Regions from separate parts of the Duganella zoogloeoides genome, predicted to be linked through region 1. Evidence: predicted binding sites of a transcription regulator. Region 1 holds the regulator's gene; the other holds the start of a gene.

Region 1 (4,423 bases):
GGCATTGATTTCCACGCTCACGCCCCGGCTGTTCTGCGTCACGCGTACTTTCCCCTCCTTGACCAGCGGCGCCAGCGTGGACAGCAAGTCCTGCGCCAGCCGGGTCATTTCCTGGCGCTCCTGTTTCAGCATTTCGGCGCGGCGTTTCAGGGCGGGATTGGGGATCGGCAGGTTGGGCACTTGCGTGTTGACCGGCGGCGACGATCCGGCGCCGCCAAAGGCGTCACCCAGGGCATCGGAAAACACCTTGTACTTGCCGATATTGACCGACGAGATCGCGTACATCACGACGAAGAACGCGAACAGCAGGGTAATGAAATCGGCGTACGAGATCAGCCAGCGCTCGTGGTTTTCCACCTCGTCGTCGAACTTTTTGCGGGCGCGCCGATGGTACATCTCAGTGCTCGCGCATCAAGGTGGCGATGCGCTCTTCGATCACGCGCGAGTGGTCGCCGGTGGCAATATCGTAAAACACGGCGGCGGCGATTTCCTGCTGGTGCACATGCTGGTTGACGATGGCCTTGAGCTTGTTGGCAATCGGATAGAAGAACAGGTTGGCCAGGCCCACGCCATAAATCGTGGAGACGAACGCCACCGCGATGCCGGCGCCCAGCTTGGTGGGGTCGGTGAGGTTTTCCATCACGTGGATCAGGCCCAGCACGGCGCCGAGGATGCCGATGGTGGGCGCGTAGCCGGCGGCCGATTCCCATACCCGCACGGCCAGCCGTTCCTCGGTCTCGTACGCGGTGATTTCGGTGTCGAGCAACTGGCGCAGCTTGTCGGGGTTGATGCCATCGACAATCAGGCGCAGGCCCTTGGTATTGAATTTATCCTTGGAGGCCAGCATGTGGCGCTCGAGCGACAGCAGGCCGTCGCGGCGCGCGGCCAGGTTCCAGGCGCTGATGTCGCGCGCCAGTGCGGCCCGCGTGTCCGGCGGCGGCGCGAACACCATGCGCAACATCTTCATGCCGCGCACGAAGGTGCGCAGCTTCGATTGCAGCAGCACGGCGCCGAAGGTACCGATCACCACGATGGCAAACGCGGCCGGCTGCACCAGCGAGGACAGCTTGCCGCCCTCCATGGTCTGGCCGATGGCGATGCCGATCAGCGCAATGACGACACCGGCTATGCTGGCCCAGTCCATGCCTTCTCCCTGAGATTGGCCCGCAGGCGCGCCACGGCTTGCGTATGCAGCTGCGATACGCGCGATTCCGACACACCCATCACGGCGCCGATTTCCTTCAAGTTGAGCTCCTCTTCGTAGTACAGCCCCATCAGGATCTTCTCGCGCTCGGGCAAGGCATCGATGGCGTTGATCACGGCCTGGCGGAAGTCGGTGTCGAGCAATGCGCGCAGCGGATCGGACTCTTCATCGGAACAGTAACGGTCGAGGAAACTGTCGTTGCCGTCGTCGTCATGGAAGTCCTCGTAGTACACCAGCTGGTGGCCGCCGCCGTCGGACAGCATGTCCTGGTAATCGGACAACGACAGCTTGAGCGACTTGGCCACCTCCGACTCGGTCGGTGGATGGCCTAGCTTTTGTTGCAGCGTGCTCATGGCCGCTTCGATCTTGCGCATGTTCTGGCGCATCGAGCGCGGCAGCCAGTCGCTGGTGCGCAGCTCGTCGAGCATGGCGCCACGGATACGCAGCACGGCATAGGTTTCGAACTGCGCACCATGGGTTTCTTCGTAACGGTTGATGGCGTCGAGCAGCCCGATCATGCCGGCTTGCACCAGATCATCGACCTCTACGCTGGGCGGCAACTTTGCCTTCATGTGATGGGCAAGACGCTTGACCAACGGCATGTGCTCCGTCAGCAAGGTGTTCTTGTCCGCTTTCCCTTTGACCGTGTACATAGCCTATTGTTTTACTTTCAAGCGCTAAAATGATTGCCGCTCCCCATCTGGAAAGAAGGCGAGCCAGCCAGCGCAAAGCGCCCCGCCAGTTGACGAAACGCCACCGATGCACCGGCCAGCGGAAACGCATCCACCACCGCGCGACCCAAACGCGCGGCGCGCTGCAGGTATTCATCGGCCGGCACCGAGCCCATCGAGACCAGGTTGACGGCCAGGTAGCGGCTGGCAGCTTGTGCCATATTATCGTAAACCAACTTAGCTTCGGCTTCCGATGCACCGGTGACAAGAATTCCGAACGGCCGGCGGCCCAATTCCTGGTTCAATTGCTTGATTAAACTGTAGGCAGCCTTGATCGAAGCAGCGCTGGCCGACACTTGCACCACGATCTCGGAACTGGCCATGACCGGCACCGGGAACGACTCGCCGTCGAACTCGCCATCGACAATTACCATGCCGGTCTGCTTGACCAGCACGTCGAAAGCCTTGGCCAGGCGGCGGGTTTCGTCGGGGCCGCTGCGCGGCATGCCGCGCGTCATCGACGCCACGGCAAAGCCCTGCGGCGCCTGGTGCAGCACCTGGTTCAATGCGCATTCCTGGCGCGCCACGTTGAGCAGGCTGGCGCCGCCGTCGAGGCCGAGCCGGCTGGCCACGCCGCGGGCGCTGGCGCACGCGTCCATCAACAGCACGTCGTTGCCGGCCCGGGCCAGCGAAGCGCCCAGGTTGACCAGCATGGCGCCCTTGTCGTCCTGCGCGGTGGCGGACAAAAAGGTGACGATGCGGGGCTTGGGGCCCGCCAGCATGCGGCGCAGGCCTTCGGCCTGGTCGAAATCGAAATTAGCCAAGGTGTACCTCGCGCTGCGCGTTGTGCTGGCTGCCCGACATCAACAGCGGCAGTTCATTGTCCAGGTATTGGGTATTGACGACGTCGCGTTTCAATTTGAACGCGCGATCGATCAGGTAGGCCGGATCGGCCAGGTGCAGGTCTTCCGGCACCCGCTGGCCGTTCGAGACGTAGAACAGGTTGAGCTTTTGGCGGATCACCACGTCGAGCACGTTGCCGATCGCTGCCGCTTCGTCGAGCTTGGTCATGATGCAGCCGGCCAGGCCGCTGCCCTGGTAGGCGCGCACCACTTCCGACAGGGTTTCCTGGGTAGCCGTGGCATTCAGGCACAACAGGCGCTTGACGTCGGAGCCGGCGCCTTGCAGCATCGAGACCTGCTCGGTGACCATCTGGTCGCGCTGGCTCACGCCCACGGTATCGATCAGCACCGTGTGCTTGTTGCGCAATTCCTTGAGGGCGATGCGCAGGTCCGCTTCGTCCTTGACCGAGTGCACCATCACGCCGAGGATCTTGCCGTAGATACGCAGTTGCTCGTGGGCGCCGATGCGGTAGGCGTCGGTGGTGATGAGGGCCAGCTTGTCCGGGCCGTGGCGCATCACGCAGCGCGCGGCCAGCTTGGCGGTGCTGGTGGTTTTGCCAACACCGGTTGGCCCCACCAGTGCGAACACGCCACCCTGGTCGATCAGCGCATCTTCGTTGGCCATGGCCGACAGGTTGCGTGTCAACACGGTCTTAATCCAGCGCATGCTGTCGGCGACATCGCGGTTGGCTGGCAGCTTGTCGATCAGGTAGCGCGCCAGGCTGGCCGAAAAACCGGCGGCCAGCATCTCGCGCAGCACGGCGGCTTTTTGCGGCTCGCGGGCCTGGGTGCTGCCCCAGGCGATTTCCGCCAGCTGGGTTTGCATCATGCCGCGCATGGCGCGGATTTCGCTCATCATGTCTTGCATTTCAGCGGCGGCGCTCTGCTTGGCGCTGGCGACGGCCGAGGCGACCATGGCGCTGACCTGGTCGGCATCGAGTTGCGGTGCGCGCGGCTGGGCTGGCATGCTGGCCGGCGCTGCTGCAGCAGCGGTCTTGGTGGCGTACGACGATGGCGAGGCGACCACGCGGCGTGGCGGTTGCTGGGCCTGTTGTGCCTGTTGGGCGGCGTGGTGGTGCAGCGGTTGCATGGCCTGCTGAGGCGGCTGCGCCTGGCGTGCCGTCGGCTGCATGGTCTGCTGAGGCGGCTGCGACTGGCGTGGTGGCATGTAAGGCGCTTCGTCGAAATGGGGCTCGAGGCGCGCATCGAGGCGCTGGCTACGTTGCGCGATGGCGGCGTCGAAGTCGAGCGACGGGGCCGGCTCGGCCATCGGCGAGTGCGGCGCCGGCATCGCCAGCGAAGCGGCGTCGTCGTTGGCCAGGGCCAGGATTTCCACCATGCCGTCTGCCTGGCGGTTGGACAGGATCACGGCGTCAGGCCCCAGCGCTTCGCGAACCTTGCGCAATGCCTCGCGCGACGTGGGCGCGGTGAATTTTTTCACGTTCATGGCCGGCTCCCCAGGAACTGGCTGATGCGGGGTTGCAAGGTAATGTAGGCCATCGATGACTCCTGTAGCTTGAGCGATGCATCGCGCGGCTGCGACGCTTCTATCACTCGGACAGTGCCATTATTGACGATGCACTCAGGAAACGATCTGATGAACAGGCGGGGAAATGGGCCGCATTTCAATGCGGCCGCGTGGAGTG
Region 2 (4,423 bases), 560 kb from region 1:
GGATGCATACTTGGGATCGAACACCAGGTCCCAGGCATTGGCCGGCATCGGCATGCCGCCGAGCGCGGCTTTCACCTTATTGACGTTGATGCCGACCGTGGTGTAACCCCACAGCCAGTCCACCAGGTATTCGTTGTTCGGGTCGATGCTGGCCAGCTTGGCCTGGATCGCCGGATCGAGGTTTTTCAGGTTGGGCAGCTTCGATTTGTCGAGCTTGCGCAGCAGCTTGCCTTCGATTTGCAGGCGCGCCCACTGGGCGGTGGGCACCACGATGTCGTAGCCCGACTTGCCGGCCACGAGCTTGGAGTTCAGGATTTCGTTGTTGTCGAACACATCATAGCGCACCTTGATGCCGGTCTCTTTCTCGAAATTCTTGACCGTGTCTTCCGCGATGTAGTCGGACCAGTTATAGATGTTGAGGACTTTTTCCTCTTGCGCCTGAGCCAGACCAGTCACCATCGATCCGGCCACTGCGGCCACCGCCAGCACGCCAACGAACTTTCCTGCCATAACACCTCCGAGTGGGATTCATACACAAGCCGTGATGATCCGGCATCGGGCCGTTACGTGCAAGCGGTTCGTTTGGATTAGCCGAGCAAATCGAACAAGGTGCCGGTGGACCCGGTGCTGCCGGTGCCGAACATGCCGCCGCCGGTGCCGGTCTGCGACTGCGCCGAGTACAGCGCCGCCAGCGCGGTGGCCTGGGCGGTGAGTGCCTTGGTCAGCGCGGCACGCTTGGTGTTGGTGGCGTCGAGCTCGCGGTTGACCTGGGTGGTTTCGCGGCTGATCACGCTGTTCTTGTCGGTAAACGAGGTCGCTTTCGCGCCCATCAGGTCGGCCAGGCCCTTGCCGTCGTTGGTAAACAGCTTGGCGACCTGCGACGAGTCGGCAGTGATGGCTGCCTGCATTTTCTTGTCGTCGATCACCAGGTTGCCGTCCTTGTCCTGGCTGATGCCGGCCGCCGCCAGCGCCGACGAGGACACGTTGCCGCCCCCCGTTTTGAGCAGCAGGTCCATCTGCATGGTGACCTGGCCCAGCGCGGTGTCGCCCTTGAGGGCGCCGCCCGCCAGGGTTTTCAGCTTGCTGTTGAGGTCGTTGTAGGCGGCCACGAAGGTCTTGAGGTTGTCGCCGATCTTGCTGGCATCCTGGCTGATGGTGATGTCGGCCTTGCCCTTGCCAGTGAGCGTAAGCGCGGCGCCGTCTATGCCCTTGTTCTTGTCCAGCGTGTTGCTGGCGCTCTTGATCTCCTTGCCATCGACCGTGAGGATGGCGTCCCGGGCGGCCGTGGTCTGCTTGAAGCCCTGCTTACCTTTTTCGTCGGGATCGTAGCCGAGCAGGTTTTTCAGCGCGCCGTCGCCACTGACGCTGATGCGCATGCTGTTGGCCTCGCCGTTCTGGCCGGCGATCGACAGCGACACCTTGCCATCGTCGCCCTTGGCCACCGTGACGTCCACGCCCGCGGCCTTGAAGGCGGCAGCGATGCCTTCAACGGTGTTGTTGGTGCTGTCGATGGAAATGGTCTTGCTGGTGGCGGTGCCGTTGGTCGTAAAGCCCTTGTCGCCGGCCGTGCCGAAGTCGATCTTGACGGTGGTGGGCGCGCCGGTGCCGACCTTGGCGGTGGCGGAGCTGAATTCGCCGCTGGTGAGGAACTGGCCCTGCGCCAGCTGCTGGATGTTGATCGCATACGTACCGGCCTTGGCGCCGCCGGTCGACGTGGCGGTGAGGACGGTTTTATCGGAACTGGCGGCCGAAGTGGACAGGCCGCTGCCGGTCAATGCCGCAGCGATCGACTGGAAACTGCCCAGCGCACTTTGCAACTGGCCCAGGCCGGAGAGCTTGGTCTGGCTGCTGGCCAGCGCGGCGTTGAGCCTGGTCGCGCCATTGTTCTGCGACATCATAGTCTGCTCGACGCGCTTGTACACGTCGGCGCTGATCGATGAGGTGGTGCTGGCAGTGTTGGTGGCAGAGCTGGTGAGCGGATTGATGGCCATAGCGGGGTCTCGGCTGTTTTCGGCAGTTATATATACCAATAGTATGCTACAGAAACTCTATTTCAAAGCAATGAACAGGCGGCCAATTTCGCTTCTATCCGTCGGTGCCGTGGAAAACGAACCTCTTCCTTCTGCATCATTGACTTTCATTGCACAATTAACGGCTTGCCGTTGACTTTAGAATGCGAATCGTTATCATTATTGTTTTCGCCTAAAAGTTTTCATTTTTATTCTACCAACAGGACTACAGCAAACATGAATCAGCAAGCACACGCCCGCACGGGTCTTACCCTCAATCGTCTCGCGGTCGCTGTCGCGCTTGCCATGCCGTTACTGGTCCAGGCACAGACCGCCGGACAGGATGCTGTATTGCAACAAGTTGAAGTGTCGGCTCAAAAAACCGATGACACCACCGGCACTTACAATGTCGGTCGTACCCGCTCGGCAACGCCGCTGGACATGTCGCTGCGCGATACGCCGCAATCGGTGACCGTGATCACCCAACAGCGCATCCAGGACCAGTTCCTGCAAAACGTCACCGATGTCATCAACAACGTGGCCGGCGTCTCGGTCAACCAGTACGAAACCCACCGCGGTGGTTTCACCTCGCGCGGTTTCGACATCGACAACCTGCAAATCGATGGCGTGCCCACCACCTGGCAACAACAATGGAGCGGCGGCGAGACCCTGTCCAGCCTGGCAACTTATGACCGCGTGGAAGTCGTGCGCGGCTCCACCGGCCTGATGACCGGCGCCGGCAACCCGTCCGCCTCGATCAACCTGGTGCGCAAGCGCGCCACCAGCAAGGTGCTCACCGGGTCGGCCGACGTGTCGGTCGGCAGCTGGAGCGACCGCCGTGGCCTGGTCGACGTTTCCACCCCGCTCACCAAGTCGGGCAATGTGCGCGCCCGCGTGGTGGGCGAAATCCACAAGGCCGACAGCTACGTCAACTCGCTCAAGACCGACGACAACACCATTTATGCTACCGTCGAAGCCGACCTCACGCCTTCCACGCTGGTATCGGTCGGCTTCAGCCGCCAGACCACCGATCCGAACGGCCCGATGTGGGGCGGCCTGCCATTCTGGTACAGCGATGGCACGCAAACCAACTGGGATGTATCCAAAACGTCCACCGCCAACTGGACCAAGTGGGAAACCTCGTATAACAACGCCTTTGCCAACCTCGAACACACGTTCGACAACGGCTGGAAACTGCGCGCATCCTACACCGACAGCGTGCGTAAATCGGACTCCGCCTTGCTGTACCTGTCGGGCACGCCGGACCGCGTGACCGGCCTGGGCATGTTCGCCTTCTCCGGCGCCTACGTCACCGAGACCAAGCAGCAGGACGCCGGCATTCAACTGAACGGCTCGTTCAACCTGGGCGGCCGCAAGCATGACGCCGCCTTCGGTTACACCCACTCGAAGCAAAAGTTCAACTCCAACAGCCGCGCTGCCGACTTCGGCACTGCCGACTCGTCGGTCGGCAACTTCAACAACTGGAATCCGGCCGCCTACCCTACACCGACCTGGGGTCCCGAGACGTTCTACGAGCGCAGTGAAACCACCCAGGACGGCCTCTACGGCGTGGGCCGCTTCTCGCTGGCCGATCCGCTCAAGCTGATCGTCGGCGCACGCGTCACCAAGTACGAGAAATCGGGCACCGGCCTGTACACCACTGCCTACAACATCAAGCATGACAACGAAGTCACGCCATATGCCGGCCTGGTGTACGACATCAACAGCACCTTCTCGGCGTACGGCAGCTACACCGAAATCTTCCAGCCGCAGAACTACAAGGACCTTGCCGGCAACTACCTCGATCCGATCGAAGGCAAAAACAAGGAAATCGGCATCAAGGGCGAATTCCTCGACGGCCGCGTGAACGCGTCGTTCGCATTGTTCAAGATTTCGCAGGACAAGCTGGCCCAGGCGGCCGGCAATGTGGTGCGTCCGGGCAGCACGCTGCCGGAAGCGTACTATCGCGCTGCCGACGGCGCCACCAGCGAGGGCTTCGACCTGGAAGTAACGGGCGAAGTGGCGCGCGGCTGGAACGCCAGCGCCAGCTACACCCACTACAGCGCCAAGGATGCCGACGGCCTGCCGTTCAACAGCATCTATCCGCGCGACCTGTTCCGCGTGTTCACCACCTACGACCTGTCCGGCCCGCTGGCCGGCGTCACCGTGGGCGGCGGCATCAACTGGGAAGGCAAAACCTACACCACCGACCCGGCCGCGCCTGCCGGCAACACCACCAACAACCAGATCCTGCAAGACTCGTTCGCGATGGTCAACCTGATGGCGCGCTACGAGATCAACAAGAACTGGTCGGCGCAGCTGAACGTGGACAACTTGACCGACAAGAAACACCTGGCCATGTTTGCCGCGTACAACCAGATCACGTATGGTGCGCCACGCCGCGTGACGGCTGC

The links. Region 1 encodes FliA, which starts transcription of late flagellar genes. Its sites were predicted from a motif close to CTAAAGTTTNNNNNNNNNNNGCCGNTA; they were not measured.
Region 2: the regulator FliA is predicted to act here: its motif matches at 2,225-2,251, upstream of fliD (flagellar filament capping protein FliD).

The regions. Positions count from the first base shown of each region.
Region 1 covers NZ_CP140152.1:1,117,538-1,121,960, reverse strand. Annotated here, with positions in the region: gene motD (flagellar motor protein MotD) at 1-396, opposite strand, end outside; gene SR858_RS04900 (flagellar motor protein) at 398-1,144, opposite strand; gene SR858_RS04895 (RNA polymerase sigma factor FliA) at 1,126-1,857, opposite strand; gene SR858_RS04890 (MinD/ParA family ATP-binding protein) at 1,875-2,699, opposite strand; gene flhF (flagellar biosynthesis protein FlhF) at 2,692-4,224, opposite strand.
Region 2 covers NZ_CP140152.1:1,677,788-1,682,210, reverse strand. Annotated here, with positions in the region: gene SR858_RS07455 (polyamine ABC transporter substrate-binding protein) at 1-510, opposite strand, end outside; gene fliD (flagellar filament capping protein FliD) at 588-1,991, opposite strand; gene SR858_RS07445 (TonB-dependent siderophore receptor) at 2,361-4,423, shown strand, end outside.